Regions from separate parts of the Roseibium sp. R5 genome, predicted to be linked through region 2. Evidence: predicted binding sites of a transcription regulator. Region 2 holds the regulator's gene; each other region holds the start of a gene.
What was found. The regulator PhoB, encoded in region 2, activates phosphate uptake and scavenging genes when phosphate is short. The targets are predictions, from matches to a motif close to TGTCATNNANCTGTCAT.
Positions count from the first base shown of each region.

Region 1: the regulator PhoB is predicted to act here: its motif matches at 1,564-1,580, upstream of AC0J4F_RS20250 (DapH/DapD/GlmU-related protein).
Region 3: the regulator PhoB is predicted to act here: its motif matches at 2,798-2,814, upstream of AC0J4F_RS18415 (PhoX family protein).
Region 4: the regulator PhoB is predicted to act here: its motif matches at 3,063-3,079, upstream of olsB (l-ornithine N(alpha)-acyltransferase).

Region 1 covers NZ_CM146910.1:4,355,589-4,360,262, reverse strand. The annotation lists gene AC0J4F_RS20255 (VOC family protein) at 1-246, opposite strand, end outside; gene AC0J4F_RS20250 (DapH/DapD/GlmU-related protein) at 878-1,504, opposite strand; gene phnC (phosphonate ABC transporter ATP-binding protein) at 1,890-2,723, shown strand; gene phnD (phosphonate ABC transporter substrate-binding protein) at 2,779-3,696, shown strand; gene phnE (phosphonate ABC transporter, permease protein PhnE) at 3,768-4,616, shown strand; gene phnE (phosphonate ABC transporter, permease protein PhnE) at 4,632-4,674, shown strand, end outside.
Region 2 covers NZ_CM146910.1:5,172,092-5,176,765, reverse strand. The annotation lists gene pstA (phosphate ABC transporter permease PstA) at 1-378, shown strand, start outside; gene pstB (phosphate ABC transporter ATP-binding protein PstB) at 400-1,188, shown strand; gene phoU (phosphate signaling complex protein PhoU) at 1,221-1,916, shown strand; gene phoB (phosphate regulon transcriptional regulator PhoB) at 2,004-2,699, shown strand; gene AC0J4F_RS24175 (IS110 family RNA-guided transposase) at 2,742-3,677, opposite strand; gene AC0J4F_RS24170 (GcrA family cell cycle regulator) at 3,924-4,469, opposite strand.
Region 3 covers NZ_CM146910.1:3,939,941-3,944,614, reverse strand. The annotation lists gene AC0J4F_RS18420 (type 1 glutamine amidotransferase domain-containing protein) at 1-658, shown strand, start outside; gene AC0J4F_RS18415 (PhoX family protein) at 728-2,620, opposite strand; gene AC0J4F_RS18410 (phosphoribosyl-AMP cyclohydrolase) at 2,996-3,538, opposite strand; gene AC0J4F_RS18405 (helix-turn-helix domain-containing protein) at 3,800-3,991, shown strand; gene adhP (alcohol dehydrogenase AdhP) at 4,184-4,674, shown strand, end outside.
Region 4 covers NZ_CM146910.1:1,063,291-1,067,964, forward strand. The annotation lists gene AC0J4F_RS04785 (IlvD/Edd family dehydratase) at 1-373, shown strand, start outside; gene AC0J4F_RS04790 (hybrid sensor histidine kinase/response regulator) at 505-2,967, shown strand; gene olsB (l-ornithine N(alpha)-acyltransferase) at 3,283-4,152, shown strand; gene AC0J4F_RS04800 (transglycosylase domain-containing protein) at 4,288-4,674, shown strand, end outside.

The DNA of each region.
Region 1 (4,674 bases), 820 kb from region 2:
GGCAAAGACCGATTTCTCACAAACAACATCTTCGACTTGAAAAACCAGCTTAACGAGGGTTTGTCCGGCTTTGCGGCCCTTGGCTAAGGGATGCAGTAGGAGTTGACATCCTCCGTCAGGGTTTTGCAGCTCAATCAAACCGCCATCTGCAGGCCTCTCAGTGTAGCCAAAGTGCCGACAGTAGAATTCGGCAACGGCTTCCACATCGCGAACGTAGAGTGTCAGGCGATTGAGAAGAAGTGGCATGTGCAGCTCCAGAGTGTGTTGGCTAGAGTTTGGCCAAGGTTCCCCGGAGATCAAGCGTTTCTGTGAGGTGCTGTGCGGAAAAACAGAAAGGGTGTCGGCTTTCACCAACACCCCCCTGTTCAGGTCAAGGTTATCGGACCCGGAAACCTGCCGAAGCGGGATCGATAGTCCGTCTTGATCTCAACTCGACATCAGATCTCCGAAGACATCTGGTGCCTGCCGGCTCCTCATCCCCGAAGAGATTTGAAGCCTGCACCGGCATTGCAGATAACCCGCTGCTCACCGGAGAGCCGGGGCGCTGGCTGCGGAGCGCTCCGCATCAAGCGCAAACTGGGTGCCTCACAGCCGGTCCGCGAGAGCCGCAAGCGGCCCCTTGGGACTGTGCCCAGACAGCGATGACAAAAACCGTATGCTTTGGTTGGCGGTCCGAAACAGGTCTCTGCCGTGCTGTTGATTGAAGTTCACCACAGGAATTTGCTGCTGTCGAATCGCCCCTGTTAACCATTGTGACTTGTGGGGAAAGTCATCTCTTTCGTCTGAAAGTCGCAGAAATGCGGGCCTTGTAGTGAGTTGAGTTCCCTTACGGAAATCAAATGCAAGTTAAGAAATGATTTTCCGGCAAAATAATAGGTCAGCGATACTTCTCTATGAATCCATCGATCGGCAAGTTGCGAAAATCGGGCAAGCGATCCTTCAGCTGATCGTGGCTCCAGTCCCACCAGGAGATCGCCATCAGAGCTTCTTCCTGGGTTTCCGTAAACCGGCGTTTGATTGGTTTCGCCGGAACACCGCCGACAATCGTATAGGGCGGAACGTCTTTCGACACGACCGCGCCTGCGGCAACAATAGCGCCGGTCCCGATTGTAACTCCGGCCAGAACCGTCACATTATGACCGATCCAGACATCGTGCCCGATTGTGACCCAATCGTCCCTGCGCCATTGAAAGAACTCCTGGTCATCATCACCCAGCCCATAGGCGGCCGCCCGGTAGGTGAAGTGATGTTGTGACGCGCGCCAAGTGGCGTGATTGCCGGGATTGAGACGCACCCGCCGGGCAATCGAGCAAAACTTGCCAATCGTTGACCAGACCACATCCCCCTCCTGAACGATGTAGGAGTAATCGTCCATCTGGCTTTCGCGCATTTCGGTCAGCGCGCCGACTTCCGTCCACTTTCCGAGCTCACAGTTTTGAACGACCGCGTCTGGGTGAATATTGGGGGCTTCGGTCATGCCGGGTTTTTGGTGCGGTGCGGACATGTTCGGTTCCATTGGTTTGTGACAGGCGCAGATGGATAGCTTTGGTCACATCATGAAGCGTGACGCTTTGATGACGTATCCATGAACTCTTTCTCTTTTCCTCAGTTTCAGCCGGTTCGAAGCACCCTGACTAATATTTCAGACGGAAACACGCGACTCGGGCTTTGTTCTGCTCTTGCAACCATGATTTGCCGAGCCTTGCAGAACCCTCTGAGGAAGCAGGAAAATAAAGCCTTGTCCGGGTGCTGTGTGTGTCCCGGCAGGCTCTTGTCATTGAAATGTCATCGTTTCTTCAAGGGACTGATAAATAGCTGTCATCGCGTTGTTACGCTCGAATGGCTCTTGTCGCGCAGCAAATACGAACAAACACGGACAGGGCTGCCGCGTGATTCAATTTCAGGACGTCACCAAGACCTTTGGGTCCCGGACTGCGGTGAACAAAGTATCTTTCAACATCGACAAACCGCAGATGGTCGGCATTATCGGCCGCTCCGGTGCAGGCAAATCGACCTTGCTGCGCATGATCAACCGGCTGACGCCGGCGACCTCCGGTCAGATCCTCTTCAATGACCGCGATATTCTGAGCCTTAAAGGCGGCATGATGCGCCGTTGGCAGCGCGACTGCGCCATGGTGTTCCAGCAGTTCAATCTTGTGCCGCGCTTGGATGTGGTGACCAACGTGATGCTCGGCCGTCTGAATGGCCACGGCACACTCAAGAGCCTCTTTAATATCTTCGACCAAGACGATGTGAAAACTGCACTTGCCGCGCTGGACCGGCTTGGCATTGCTCAGGAAGCACCCAAACGGGCTGAAGAGCTTTCCGGCGGTCAGCAGCAGCGGGTGGCGATTGCACGAGCGCTCATGCAGGATCCGCATATGATCCTGGCCGACGAGCCGATCGCCTCTCTTGATCCGATGAATGCCAAGATCGTCATGGACGCTCTTCGGGAAATCCACGAACGCGACAACAAGATCGTCATCTGCAATCTGCACACGCTCGACACCGCACGCACGTACTGCGACCGCGTGATCGGCATGCGCGACGGCTTCATCGTCTTTGACGGGGCGCCAGACGCCCTGACCACAGATGTGGCGCGCGAGATTTATGGCGCCGATGAAAGCTTCAACGAAGCGGCAACATCAACCGCCATCGATGCCGGTAAATCCGGCTCTCAAGAATCCGCCGGTGTGATGACCCCGGCGGCAGCAGCGGGCTGACCGTCTGCTCCCAAATCATCGTCATCAATTGTGAACCCTCGGGGGAGTGTCCCAAATGAAACTGGTTTCCAAAGTTGCTGCGCTGGCTGCAGTCAGCATGATCGCTCTGAACGCAACCGCTGCCGTTGCTGAAGAAATCTCCGAATTCCGCATCGGCATCCTCGGCGGCGAAAACGCTTCCGATCGTCTGCGCGCTTACACCTGCCTTGAAGAAAAGACCGCTGACCTGCTCGGTGTTCCGGTCAAGCTTTTCGCACCGGCCGACTACAACGGCGTGATCGAAGGCCTGCTCGGCGGCAACCTCGACATGGCTTGGCTTGGCGCGTCCGGCTACGCAAAAGTGTACCTGACCGATCCGGAAGCGGTTGACCCGGTTCTGGTCAAGGTCAACGTTGATGGTGGCTACGGCTACTACTCCATCGGTTTTGCCCGCAACGATGCTGAAATCAACTCGCTCGCCGACATGAAGGGCAAGGTTTTCGGCTTTGGTGACCCAAACTCCACATCCGGTTACCTGATCCCGTCCATCGCCATCCCGCAGGAAGGCTACTCCATGGAGCCGGGCGACTACTTCGGCGACGTCAAGTTCACCGGTGGCCACGAGCAGACCATTGTAGCCGTGTCCAACGGCGACATCGACGCCGGTGTAACCTGGGCCGACGGTCTTGGTGAGTGGGAAGATGGCTACAATTCGGGCGCTCTGCGTAAGGCATCCGATGCTGGCCTGGTCGACATGACCGAATTGCGTGAAATCTGGCGTTCGCCGGTGATCCCGGAAGGCCCGATCGTTCTCTCCAAGAAGCTTCCGGAAGACGTCAAAATCAAAATGACCGCTCTGATGGCGTCCCTGAACTCTCTGGACCCTGAGTGCGCATACGGCGTTGCTGCCGGTGAGACCAAAGGTTTCATGCCGATCACTCACGAAGCTTACGTCAACATCGTTGAAGCTCGTAAGGCAAAGAGCAAGAACTAAGCGTTCTTGAATAGCGCGCGGGCCGGTTTCCGGCCCGCGTTTTTTTGCGTGACGTTTAAAGGACATTGAAGATGGCCGTCGCTGCAATGGAAGAGGAAATCCTCTCCTTACGCAAACGCCGTCAGCTCTATTCGCTGATCGGACTTTTGTTGGTCGTTGCCGTTATGGTTTCGGGATACTCGAAATCCAACGACATGAACTCCGGCGGTTTTCTGCAGGGCCTGAGCAAGTTTTTCGATTATCCAGGCGAGATCGTTGTCGAAGCCTGGGAAGCCGGGCCAGCGTTTTTCGGTCTGATCATCCAATATCTCCCAGCCATGCTGGAAACCTTGAACATCGCGGCCGTTGCGACGCTTCTGGGGGCTGCCATGGCCGTCGTCCTAGCCATGGCCTCCACGCGCAACGTTGACAGCTGGGGCCCGTTGATCCCGGTCGTCCGCCGCATGATGGACATCATGCGCGCCTTTCCGGAACTGATCATCGCGTTGTTCCTGATCTTTGTTCTCGGCTCCAGCCCGGTTCCAGCCATGATCGCCGTCGCGTTTCACACCGCCGGTGCGCTGGGTAAACTGTTTTCCGAAGTCAACGAGAACATCGACCGCAAGCCGATTGAAGGCTTGTCTGCCTGCGGGGCCAACTGGCTGCAGCGCATCCGGTACGCAGTGATGCCGCAAGTGGCGCCGAACTACCTGAGCTACTTCCTGCTGCGTCTTGAGATCAATGTGCGGGCTTCTGCGATTCTTGGCTTCGTCGGGGCCGGCGGGATCGGCCAGGAGCTGCGGCGCACCATCGGATGGGGGCAGGGCGCAGGCGATGAAACCGCCGCGATCTTCGTGCTCCTCTTCGTCACAATCATGATTATCGACCAGGCTTCGTCTTATCTGCGCGGCAAACTGGTTGGCGCCGGCAGAGCGCACTAAGAGGGATCAGCGAAAATGTCCACCGATACCCTCGAACAGGTTGTCACGCCGCAAGATG
Region 2 (4,674 bases):
CCGCCAAGCATCCGCGATGCAGCCCTGGGCGTTGGAGCCTCAAAAATGCAGGCCGTGTTCCATCATGTTTTGCCGCTGGCGATGCCGGGCATCTTGACCGGAACGATCATCGGTCTGGCTCAGGCTCTTGGGGAAACAGCACCGCTGCTTCTCATCGGGATGGTCGGCTTTGTGGCCCGCGGATATCCGGACGGTTTCGTTTCCGGATTTATGGACCCGAACTCCGCGATGCCGGCACAGATCTACACCTGGGCGGCCCGTTCCGACTTCGCGTTCTACGAGAAAGCCTGGGGCGGTATCATCGTCCTCCTGATCTTCCTTCTGTCTATGAACATCCTCGCGATTATCCTGCGCCGCAGGTTCGAGCGTCGCTGGTAAGGAGGCGTACCCATGAATGACATGCCGAAAATTGAACAGGCGACAGATATGACCGACAGCAAGATTTCAGCCAATAAAGTGCAGGTCTATTACGGCGACACGCACGCGATCAAGGACGTGGATATTGAAATCCAGCCGCGTTCGGTCACGGCCTTCATTGGCCCGTCCGGGTGTGGCAAGTCGACATTCTTGCGGACCATCAACCGCATGAACGACACGATCGATATCTGCCGGGTCGAAGGCTCCATCCAGATCGACGGCGAAGACATCTACGATCCGAAGGTCGATCCGGTGCAGCTGCGCGCCAAGGTCGGAATGGTATTCCAGAAGCCGAACCCGTTCCCGAAATCGATTTACGATAACGTAGCCTACGGCCCGCGCATTCACGGTCTGGCCCGGAACCGGGCTGAGCTTGATGACATCGTGGCCTCCAGCCTGCAAAAAGCGGGTCTTTGGGAAGAAGCCAAGGATCGTCTCGACGAACCTGGAACCGGCATGTCCGGTGGTCAGCAGCAGCGCCTGTGTATTGCTCGCGCGATTGCCGTTAGCCCGGAAGTGATCCTGATGGATGAGCCGTGTTCCGCTCTCGATCCGATCGCGACTGCCAAGGTTGAGGAACTGATCGACGAGCTGCGCGAGAATTACACGATTGTGATCGTAACGCACTCCATGCAGCAGGCCGCTCGCGTGTCTCAGCGCACTGCATTCTTCCACTTGGGAATTCTGGTTGAAGAAGGTCCGACACAGGATATCTTCACCAACCCGGTGGACAAGCGTACGCAGGACTACATTACCGGCCGCTTCGGTTAACCGGATTGCACATTTTTTCGAAGGGACACAGGATGTCTGAACATACAGTCACGGCTTATGATGACGAATTGAACGTCATGGCCGGCCGGATCGCTGAAATGGGCGGTCTCGCAGAAAAAGCATTTGCAGAAGCCGTTTCCGCCCTCGTGTCCGGCGACACCGATTTGGCGCGCCGCGTGATTGATCAGGATCGCCGTCTTGATGCGCTGCATCAGGACGTTGAGGAAGGCCTGATCGCAATGATCGTGCGCCGTCAGCCGATGGGGCAGGATCTGCGTGAAATCACGGCTGCCAGCCGGATCGCGAACGATCTGGAGCGTGTTGGCGATCTTGCAAAGAACGTTGCCAAGCGGGCAATCGCAATCGACAACGACATTCAGAGCAAGAAGCTGGCAATCGGCGTCGAGCACATGACCGAGCTGGCCCTCGGGCAGCTGAAAAAGGTTCTGGATGCCTACACCGGACGCAATGCAGAGGCAGCGCGCCACGTGCAGGAAGCTGATGCCGAAGTCGATGCGATCTACACCTCTCTGTTTCGCGAACTTCTGACGTACATGATGGAAGACCCTCGGGTGATCACCTCCTGCGTCCATCTCCTCTTCTGTGCGAAGAACATCGAGCGGATCGGCGATCATGCCACCAACATTGCCGAAAACGTCTTCTTCATGGTGACGGGCGAACGGCTTCCGGAAGACCGCACCAAGGTTGATGAAACCGGCGCTATGTGAGTTGCCAGAGCCAGCCTGAGCGGGCTGTGAAGCAGGAACTGTAAGCCGGCGCTTTGGTGCCGGCTGAGGGAATTGGAGTGAGAATTCATGCCGAAGGTCCTCATCGTCGAAGACGAAGAACCGTTGAGCCTTCTGTTGCGGTATAATCTGGAAGCGGAAGGATACGCCGTCGAGACCTGTGTCCGCGGCGACGAGGCGGAAATCCGCCTCCGGGAAACCCAGCCGGACCTTTTGTTGCTGGACTGGATGTTGCCCGGACTGTCCGGCATAGAACTGTGCCGGCGCCTGCGGGCACGCGAAGACACCGAGCGCTTGCCGGTCATCATGCTGACGGCGCGCGGCGAGGAAGCTGAGCGCATCAGAGGCCTGTCGACCGGAGCGGACGACTACGTGGTCAAACCGTTCTCAGTGCCCGAACTGATGGCGCGTGTCCGCGCGATCTTGCGGCGGGCAAGCCCGGAGGTGGTGTCCACGATGCTGCGCTCTGGCGATATCGAACTTGACCGGGAAACACACCGCGTCCGGCGCAGCACCAAGGAAATCCATTTGGGGCCAACAGAGTTTCGCCTTCTGGAATTCCTGATGACCGCACCAGGCCGGGTCTTTTCCCGCGAACAGCTGCTGGACGGTGTTTGGGGGCACGATGTCTATGTGGATGAACGCACGGTCGATGTTCACGTAGGCCGCCTGCGCAAAGCGCTGAACAAGGGCAAGGCGAAGGATCCGATCCGCACGGTGCGCGGGGCTGGGTATGCCTTCAACGACCAGTTCACGGCAGCCTGATCGAGACTTTCAAGACAAACAAAAAAGCAACGGTGTTGGTAGTCAAGCGGAGACCATCATCGTTTCTTTTAGCCTTGCATTGAGAATGATGATCATTTTTCGCATGACGGCGACGAGGGCGACCTTTGACGGTTTTCCATTTGTTTTGAGGCGTTTGTAGAAGGCCTTCATGACCGGATCAAAGCGGATGGCTGGCAGAGCTGCGACGTAGAGAGCATCTCGGATTTGCCGCCGTCCACCGGAGATCATGCGTTTGCCCCGCATGAGGCCGCTATCCTTGTTGAGCGGGGCCACGCCGACGAGCTTGGCGACCTGTCCTTTGGACAAGCTCCCCAGCTCCGGCAAGTCGGCCAGCAGGAAGCAAGCTGTTCTTAGACCGATGCCTTTGAGGGACATGAGAACATTGGCCCTTTGGGCAAGTGCCGGGTCCGACCTGATGCAAAGCTCCATGTCGTCGATAACAGCCTGGCGCTGATTGGTCAAAAAGCGCAGACTTTCTTCGATCCAGGCTATCGTCCTGCCGGTCTGCTTTTCCCTGCGGTTCTTTTCTTGAACGATCATATGGCTCAGTTGCCGGTATCTTTGAACCAGCTCCTTGAGCAGGGTCTGGGCCGCGGAGCTGGGAGTGAGGAGGCGTGTCTCCAGGCGTTGGCCATAGTCGGCCAGAATGAAGGCATCAATCTTGTCGGTCTTGGAGAGCTGGCCACAGGCCCGGGCAAATTGCCGGACTTGCTTGGCGTTCACCTTGGCAACTGGCCGGCCAACCGCCAGAAGGGCAGCCTCAACGGCACGCTCATAGCCGCCGGTCGGCTCCAGGATCAGCCGTTCTATCGAGTTGAACCGCATGAGAAAGGTCAGGAATGCATCGATCCCTTCCTCCGTGTTGGTGAAACTCGCACGCTGCTCATCGGGCAGAACGCAAACGTCAAACGTGGATTTTGATATGTCGATGCCGACAAAACGGCTAGCATAAGGCATGGCTTGGTCTCCCTTATACGCGAGCGCGAAGCTCTCTCAACGGTTCGACGAAGCCTCAAGTGTGTGAAGGGTTCTGCTTTTTTGCGAACGCAAGGTTCATGCCCGCAAGGGCTCAACCACTTCACACACCGTCATAAAGGTAAGGCCATACCTCAATGACAAAGAGGCCGGAGCATCAAACCATGCTCCGGCCTCATAATGTATAAGCCCGCCAAATCGGCGGGCTTTTTCTTGGGTATTTCGAGATCAGGAAGCCTGGGCAACACTGGTCTTGTTGTTGGCGCTCCGGCGGCGGTCTGCGACCGGCTGGTAAGCAATCTTGCAGTGGTAGGGGCAGTAGGGCACGCCGGCTTCGGATACTTGACCACAGAAGTAGAAGTCTTCTGTCGCCGGATCGCCGATCGGCCACTTACAGGTGCGCTCAGTTAGCGTCAGGATAGTCGCCCGCTTGGACATTGGAACAACATCAGCGATCGGTTCTGCAACGGGTTGAACCTCTGCGACCGGGGCTGGCGTCGGCTCCATCTTCAGCGCTGCGGTACCTTGGGTCTGCGGCTGTGTTTGCGGACGTTTCGGTGCCGATTGAGACGCCGGATTGGCCGTTGTGCGGGGACGGCGCGGTTTTGCGCTTGAGGAAGAAGACTTTGCGCGGCCGGAAAGACCAAGCCGGTGTACCTTGCCAATCACTGCGTTCCGGGTGACACCGCCAAGCTCACCCGCAATCTGGCTTGCGCTCAAACCATCGCCCCAGAGCTTCTTCAAAAGCTCAACCCGTTCGTTCGTCCAACTCATTGCCGCACCCCTTGCCAAGGCCAGTGACTGGCCAAAATCCCGTTATTGGACACGCGAACGCAAGTCCATTATGGCATATCTTGTGCCTCTATTTGATACGCCGCACGAGATGTCGTGTCTGATTAGTCAAAGGTTACAATAACGTTAATTTGTGAAGCAACCGTCAGGCTGCAGTGAGTTGGGGATGAACGGACTTTTCCCCAAC
Region 3 (4,674 bases), 1.2 Mb from region 2:
GACCAGCCATGAAGATCTTGGCGACACCGGTCAGAAAACCGGCTTCTGGGTCGAAGAATTTGCCGCCCCTTACTATGCCTTTAAAGATGCTGGTGCGGATATCACGCTTGCTTCGCCGAAAGGTGGCCAGCCGCCGATCGATCCAAAGAGTTCCGATCCGTCTGCGGCAACCGACGCAACCCGCCGGTTTGATGCTGACCCGGAAACCCAGAGGGCTTTGGCAAGCACCCTGAAATTGGATGACGTAAACGCTTCGGACTATGACGCGATCTTTTACCCGGGCGGCCATGGCCCTTTGTGGGATCTCACCAACGACACGACGTCCATTGGCCTGATCGAGTCCTTCTTTAACGCCGGCAAACCCGTTGGCGCGGTCTGTCACGCACCCGCAGTGCTTCTCAATGCCATGACACCAGACGGAGCACCGCTTGTGAAGGGCCGAAAGGTTGCCGGTTTCACAAATGCCGAAGAAGACGCTGTCGGCCTGACCAATGTGGTTCCATTCCTTCTGGAAGATGAGTTGAAGGCAAAGGGCGGCGCATATGAAAGCGTGGCCAGCTGGTCTTCATTTGCGGTCGAAGACGGCAATTTGATCACCGGCCAGAACCCGGCAAGTTCTGAGGCTGTTGCTGAAAAAGTGCTCGCCCAGCTCGGATAAGCACGCACAAGACCGAAATGAAAAAGGGCGCCGCTTGGCGCCCTTTTGTTTTGCTCCAGGGAAACAGCGTTAGCCGACGAGGCCGCCATCTTCACGGGTCACTGCGATGATTGCGGACCGTGGAACAGACGTGCCACCAGCCGGCCAGTGGCTGTTGCCGCGCTCGCCCGGGTGCTGGATGCCGACAAACATTGTCCGGCGATCCGGGCTCCAGGTCAGACCGGTGATTTCACACTCGTTCGGACCAACCATGAAGCGGCGGATTTCACCGGTAACCGGGTCGCCGGCAAGCATCTGGTTGTTGCCCTGACCGGCGAAGTCGCCTTCGTTCTTGTAGTTGCCATCCGTCTGGATCCAGACCAGTCCGTTGGAGTCGAAGGCCAATCCGTCCGGCGAGTTGAACATGTTTTCTTCGTTGATGTTCGCGGAGCCGGCATAGGCATCTGAATGGACGGATGGGTTGCCCGCAAGAACATAAAGATCCCAGGTGAAACCCGGAGCTGTATGGTCGCCGCCATCCGGGCGCCAGCGCACGATCTGCCCGTAGTTGTTCTTCTCGCGCGGGTTCGGACCGTTGACGGATGTGTCATCGCCACCGGCATTCGGCTTGACACCACGGTTCTTGTTGTTGGTCAGGCAGCAGTAGATTTCCGGAGCCTTCGGATTGGCGGAGATCCATTCCGGACGATCCATGGTGGTCGCGCCGACTTTGGAGCCTGCCTGGCGGGTATGGATATGGATTTCAGCCTGATCCATGCCGGTTGTTTCCGGGGTCAAGGCGACCCATGCGCCGGTGCCATTGTCGCTGAACTTCGCAACATAAAGAATGCCGTCGTTCAGGAGTTCGTCAGTCGAAGCACCCGGTGCGTAAACACCGTTGGAAACGTAGCGGTAGACAAACTCGCCGCGTTCATCATCGCCCATGTAAACGACAATGCGGCCATCATTGTTGACCACGGCTTCGGCGTTTTCGTGTTTGAAACGGCCAAGTGCAGTGCGTTTTTTAGGTGTAGAGGTCGGGTCGGTCGGATCGATCTCGACAACATAACCGGCGCGGTTCGGCTCGTTCGGATGCTTGGAGACATCGTAACGATCTTCGATTACAGCCCAGTTGTAACCCCAGTCCGTTGCAGACACGCCATACCGAGCAAGTTCCGGAGTCACTTCGTGGTCCGGATTTTCCGGAGCGGAAAAATAGCCGTTGAAGTTTTCTTCGCAGGTCAGGTACGTGCCCCATGGGGTGACGCCGTTGCCGCAGTTGTTCCAGGTGCCGAGAGACTTGGTGCCGGTCGGATCGGCTTCGGTCTTCATCAAGTCATGGCCTGCGGCCGGTCCGGTCAGCTCCATCTCGCTTTGCGGCGTGATGCGGCGGTTGTACGGGCTGTCCTTGACGATTTTCCAGGTACCACCGTCATTGGCGATTTCAACAACGGAGATGCCGTGGGCCATCATGCCCTTGGCAATGTCGTCTTCCGCCATGATGCGCTTGTCTTCAGCGCTTAGAGCGATGATGTCGCGGTTGGTGTACTCGTTGTTGACGACGAGGAGCGTTTTGCCGTCATGAGAGAACACGTCCATGCCGTCCGTATTGTCGCCGAACGCGCGGGCCTGGCTATCCGCCGTGCCGCGGGTCGCATCATCAAACTCGGGAACATCGGACCACAATGGATCGCCCCACTGCACCAAGATTTCCGACTTGTAGCCTTCCGGGACAATCACTGCATCCGCGGTCGAGGTCGGGATCTGGGTGAAGGCAAAGCGGCCGTCCGCAGCTTTTGCACCAGTCGGTACAAGGCTCGTGCCAAGGGCGGTAAAGCTGCCAAATGCCAAAACGCCGCCCAGAAAGCCGCGTCGGCTAAGAGCCGATTCAACGATCCGGTCAAAATCATTTTCTTCGGGACGGGGATTTACGACCTCGTCAAATTCATCGAACGACAAATCTTTGGTGTCGATGTTGGCCATTGAAGGCTCCTCCAGGCTAGCGACCGTTCTCGGTCTTGGCTAAGAATTTTTGGTTGGCACCCGCCAGGGTCGCATTGACTATAGCTGCAACTAATTAGCTGTCAAAGCGATGATCCGAACGACCGTTTCATCGCTTTGATTGAAACGCCCGTACCCATCGGATCTATGCAAATTTAGATTTCAAATGGATGACGCTTCCCGCCGTCATTCATTCCAAAAGATATGAAATTTGTACGGGTTTGTTCCGGTATCGCGGCCCCGTTTGAGCGAATCTTGATCAAGCCGGACACTGTGAGGCATGGGTTGGAAAACACGTTGGGAGGCTTTGGCGCACTGCCAACGCCTCCCAGAGTGTTACAGGGTCTTTTGCAGCTCTCAGCTCGGCGAAAAAGGAACAGATGAGTGGTGCAGCACGATCTTCAGATCGCCATCTTCCATCCGCTCAACACCGAAGGTGTATTCAACCTTCACTTCAGTGCCATCAGTGGTCATGAAGTAGTAGTTGCCCATGGTCATGGCGGTTTCGCCGTTGATCACCGTGCCCTCCGGTTCCCAGCGGACATTGGTATAAGGCGCGATCGCAAAGCCATTGTCCTCGGAGATATCGCCGCCCACAAAATAGGAGAGGGCCGCGTCAAAGTCTCCCCGGAACTGATCTTCACTGGCGAGCGTCGGCTTGAAAAGGACAGGGCGGTCGCCGTAAGCATAAAACTGCTCGATATGGTTTGTTGCCGCCGCTTTATAGTCTCCACCGTCCGAATTCACCTTGCCGATGTTGACGATGCCTTCGCCCCAGGCGGTTTTCAGGGCAGTGACCTCCTTCTCCGTCAGTTCAGCAGAAGGCTTTGTCGCCGCGGTGGCGGACACGGCGGTCGCTGCGAGCGCGGCAGCAATGGCAAAAGCGGCAGGTCTCAACATACTTCTCTCCTCCAGGAAATGGCAGGTTCATCCAAAGACAACCTGGAGATGGGAGGTCGGCAATCACGTTACCAATTAAAAGAATTTAATGTTTGAGCCGGGCAGCATGCCATCTACTGGCCTGCCAATTGATCTTTTCTCTTGGCATGTGAGCCTTACCGATGTCGTTTGAGCGGTTTTGAAAATAGTTGAGAGTGTTTGACGAGGATCAATGGCTGTTGAACTGCCTGCAGATACGGTGAGCACACATCGGAGCCGAAGATGCTGAGCAAACCTTTTCTGACAACGCATGAAATCGCTGAACTCCTGAAGGTGCGGGAACCAACGGTAAGGACCTGGATCCATCAAGAGGAGCTGCGGGCCGTAAAGCTCGGCCGGGAGTTTCGCGTGGCGGTCAAAGACCTGGAGGCCTTTGTCAACGAACACGCGACCAGAGCTCCCAGTTGGAAATAAGCCAGTCGGCCCATGCTTTTAGTTACTGCTGCACAGTCTGTTTAATCGGCGAACGCCGAAAATTGCCCGCTGATTAATTGGCGCAAACAGTCATACGAACGAACAAAACGCGCGAACCGAAGGCACACGCATTTGAGAGCTTGTGCACCGAAGGCACGCAAAAACTTCCACTCAAAATCACGAGGACAAGCAATGCCCAAAATGAAAGCTGCAGTGGTCACGGGATTTGGCAAGGCACTGGAAATCAGAGAGGTCGAAAAACCAGGCGCTCGAGAAGGCCACATCGTGGTCAAGATCGAAGCCAGCGGTGTGTGCCATACCGATCTCCATGCCGCCAAAGGCGATTGGCCCGTCAAGCCTGAACCGCCCTTCATTCCGGGCCATGAGGGTGTGGGCTACGTTGCCGAGGTCGGACGCGGTGTGACGTCTGTGAAGGAGGGTGACCGTGTTGGGGTGCCCTGGCTTCATCATGCTTGCGGCCACTGCAACTCATGCATAACCGGATGGGAAACCCTTTGCCGGACCGATCCGCAATACACCGGATACACAGTCAATGGCGGGTTCGCCGAATATGTCGAGGCTGATCCGGTCTATGTCGGGCATATTCCGGACGGGGTCGACTTCGCGCCGGCCGCGCCGATCCTGTGTGCGGGCGTCACGGTCTATAAAGGCCTGAAGGAATG
Region 4 (4,674 bases), 1.1 Mb from region 2:
TATCAAACAGGGGATCACGGCCCTGCCATGCATCGGCGACGGCCGTCAATCCGGCACATCAGGTTCTCCCTCGATCCTGAATGCAGCTCCCGAGGCCGCAGCAATGGGCGGATTAGCGGTGTTGCAAACCGGGGATCGTGTGCGGATCGATCTGAAAGCAGGATCAGCCAACATTCTCATATCGGACGAAGAATTGGCCCAGCGCCGCGCACAGCTTGAAGAAAGCGGAGGGTTCCAAGTTGCCGAGAGCCAAACGCCCTGGCAGGAAATCCAGCGCGGTATGGTGGCCCAGTTCGACAAGGGCATGGTTTTGGAGCCCGCGGTCAAATATCAGGACGTCGCGCACAAAGGTCTGCCCCGCGACAATCACTGAGCGAAAAGATATCGGTGCGTGCCGAAAACTCCCGAGGAGACTTACATCCTCGGAAAAACTGCCAATGAAACGATTTTTCAAAGATTCCCGTGCACTGTGACCTGAACTGGGTCTTGTAGTGAGTAGGTTTCTTGGGCAGTTACACCAGCAAAACAGCGTCGTCTAACGAGATGGACGCTGCTCTGGACAAAGAGCAGCGCGCCACCGATCCGTCTGCTGAAGAGCAGGTCACCATCGCCGCGAATACCAGCGACATCGACCTTAACGGTGCTGTGGTCGACACCCGCGCGAAGCGGCCCAGCCGGACCACGTTCGATTTCGATGACATCCCGGAAGTTGGCCCCGGACGCCGAGCCACAGACATTCCGGTGGATGCGCCTGCAAAAGCACTTCAGAACCTAGCAACGGTTGGGCTGGTCGTCGCTTTGGCGGCCGCTCTCTATGTCGCCGCCGGAGAAGGTATCAACCGCTTCTTCGGGGTCGGACTGGCATTTTTTGCAGGTGGTTTGGCGGTTTGGCGGTTGTTTGCCGATGACATGCAGCGCTCTATCCAGTCCCTGCAGCACAAGGACGAAAAGATCCGCCGCTTGATGGCGCGTTGTGAGGAATTGGAAGACCGGGCTTGGGAACTCGGTGAGTCCGACGAACGGCACGCCAGTATCCTTGGAACGCTCGGCGACGTGGTCATCCGGCGCGACCAAGCCGGCACGATCACCTACGCCAATTCCGCTGCGGACGATGTTTTTGGAAAAAACCATGAGCTGCAGCCCGGGCGGCTGATGCAGTTGCCGATCGCGAACAAGGCTGCAGGTGAGATATTCGATCTGGATGCACCGGCGGAAAACAACGGCGGCATTGGTTTTGGTGACCTTCGGCTGCGCACCGCCCAGGGCGAGCGCTGGTTTTCCCGGATCGATATTCCGGTCCGGGACACGGCTACCGACCGGCAATTGGTCCAGACAGTTTTGCGCGATGTCACCGAGCGCCGCTTGATCGAAGAAGAGCTGCTCGCGGCCCGCCACTCTGCTGAAACCTCCAACGAAGCCAAATCCCGATTCCTCGCAACGGTAAGCCATGAAATCCGCACGCCGCTGAACGGCGTTCTCGGCATGGCAGCTTTGCTGCGCGACACACGCCTGACCAAGGAACAGAGCGCCTATATCGAGGCACTGGAAACCTCAGGCGAAACCTTGCTGCTTTTGATCGACGAAGTGCTCGATTTTTCAAAGGTTGAGGCAGGAAAACTGGATATTCACGCCGCCCCGGTTAAAGTCGGTGCATTGGCTGAAAGCGTGGTCGAACTGCTGGCGCCGAAAGCCCATGCGAAGCACCTCGAAATTGGTACGTTGATCGATTCCCGGCTTCCGGAACACGTCACGCTCGATGCGACCCGTGTGCGCCAAATCCTCTTCAATCTCATCGGGAACGGCGTCAAGTTCACCGATGAAGGCGGTGTTGCTGTTGAGCTCTACGGCCGTCCGAACCTTGAAGGTGGCAGCTTTCTTGATCTGGTTGTACGGGATACCGGCATCGGTTTTGCCGCCGACGAGGCGGAACGCTTGTTCCAGGAGTTTGAACAGGTCGATCATGGACCAGCCAGAAAGTTTGGCGGCACCGGCCTTGGCCTGGCCATCGCGCAACGACTGGCCCACTTGATGGGCGGCGGCATCAGCGCGCGCCCGGCTTCAGAAGGCGGTGCACTTTTTGAAGTTTCCCTGCCAATCCCGGAAGATCTGACCGAAACAACAGACCCGCGCCTGGAGAAGTTTTCCGGCAGGAAGATCGTTTTCGTCACCTCCAGCCGGATCGAGTGCCCCCTGATTGCCAACCGGCTGGAACAGCATGACGCGACAGTCTCGGTTCTGGAACCTGGCAACGAAGGGCTGGATACGGCTCTCATGGCTGCTGACCTGCTTGTCGTTGACAATTCGGCGCTTTCGGACAGCGCCGGATGGCTGGCATCGGCGCACCTGAGCGGGTGTAAAGCACCGGCTGTCGTCTTGATCTCACCGCCAGAGCGTGACCGCCTCGAGCATCTACGGGAAGCCGGCTATGCGGCTTATCTGATCCGCCCCGTGCGCATTGACACGCTTGTTCAGGTATTCTCGGGCCTTTTGGACGCCGAGACCACCGACCATGCCTGGGACGTCAGTGCAGAACCCGTTCAAAACAGTTTCCTCTCCAACCGTGCCGCGGTACCCGGCCGGCCGCTGAAATTGCTCGTCGCAGAAGACAATGACATCAACCGCCTGCTCAGCGAGGCCATGTTGCGCAAGCTCGGCCACGTCCCTGTGATGGTCGTGGACGGCGAAAAGGCTGTCGTCGAAGCGGCAAGCGGGACATTTGATGCGATCCTCATGGACCTTCACATGCCGGGCCTTGACGGGATCAGCGCCGTCAAGCAAATCCGCCGCGACGAGCGTGATAGTGGACGCCCTGAAGTGCCGGTCCTTATTGTCACGGCTGATGTTATGCAGGAAGCCCGGGATCAGGCGGCCGACGTTGGAGCCGCGGGCTATCTCACGAAACCACTGTCGGTAGACGATATCTCAAACGCTCTTGCGGAAATTGGACGGATGAAAGCTGCCGGCTAACCGGCGGACTCCCGCCAGCGGTTCACGACCGGCAGATTTCCCAATAACCATCTTGTAATATAAGCTGGCCTTGAAAGACGCCGGGCTCAACCCAATGTCATGCAGATGTCGGAAAAGTATGGTCTACGGCTTTGTCAATCCAGAGCCAGCCTAGATTCGCAATCCGAGCCGGCATAGGAAGACTGGCGGAGATCCAAGCGGTCAATGCAATGATCCGGCCCGGTTTTCGATAAGAAACAGACCAAGGGTGGACCGTCCATGATGCGCCAGAACCTATTTTCTCCAAGAAAACTGGTGCGGAAATTTACGCCTGCGATGCGCCCGCTGCCAGCTGTCCCGCACGGGGCCGTTCAGATGCCGGTCAAAACCGGCGAAACTCTTGGACGTATCGGATCCCTCGAAGTGCGCATGGCGCGCAATTTCAAGGAAGTCAAAAAAGCCCAGCGCCTTCGCTATGAAGTGTTTTATGAAGAAATGTCCGCGGTTGCCGACGCACAGACTTTGGCGACACGGCGCGACGCCGATCCTTTCGATGCCTATTGCGACCATCTTCTGGTCGTTGATCACGCCTCTCTCAAGCGAAACAAGCTCGGCCGTTTGAAGCCCGAAATCGTCGGCACCTACCGCGTTTTGCGCCAGGATGTTGCGGACCGGCATGGCGGGTTCTACACATCCGCAGAATACGACATCCAGTCATTGATCGATGCCAATCCCGGCAAACGGTTCATGGAGCTTGGCCGGTCCTGCGTTCTGAAACCTTACCGGAACAAGAAGACCATCGAGCTGCTCTGGCACGGTCTTTGGTCTTACATTTTGCGGCACAAAATCGACGTCATGCTGGGCTGTGCATCCATTGAAGGGACCAACCCCGACGCCATGGCTGATCAGCTGGGTTTTCTGCACCACAATTCCCTTGCGCCGGAAGCATGGCGGGTTCGCGCTGTCGAGAACCGCTTTGTGGACATGAATCGCAGGCCCGCTGCCGACATCAACCAGAAAGAAGCCCTCCGGGCGCTGCCACCGCTCATCAAAGGGTATCTCCGTCTGGGAGCCTTTGTCGGCGACGGTGCGGTGATTGACCATCAGTTCGGGACGACCGACGTGTTGATCGTGATGCCGGTTTCAGAACTGAACACGCGGTATGTAAACTACTATGGCGCCGACGCGAGCCGCTACGCCAGCTAATCGTCCGTTGTAGATCGAATCTCCATTCTGAAGCCCAATTTCCGAAAGGCTTAACGCCCCCTTAAATCGCCGCATTCTAGAATCATGACCGGGGAAAGCCGGAGTTTCCGGCAACTTGGTATGGGACGGAAATTGATGGCGCCACGGGCAAAACGCCAGGCACGGGTCGAGCCGACTTTCGGCGCATCCAGCAGCAGTCTGCTGGACCTGCGGCTGCGCCCGGATGACCGTCCGAGCGCCCCGTCGGGCAAGAAGCGCACGAAGGCCAAGACCACATCCAAATCGAAGCCCAAGTCCAAAGCTGGCAGCACCCCGAAGTCAAAGAAACCCTCGTCTGCCAAGTCCACCTCCCAGCGTGGCAGTGCGAAATCGAGGTCCGGAAACTCGAAGGGCAGAGGTGGCCGGTCCGGCGCCAAACGCCGCAGCCAGAAAAGAAAAGCCCGTTCATCGTTTATGCCCGCTCTGGGCAGGCTCTTGAAACGCGGACTATACTGGAGCGCGGTCCTTGGAATTTGGGTCGGC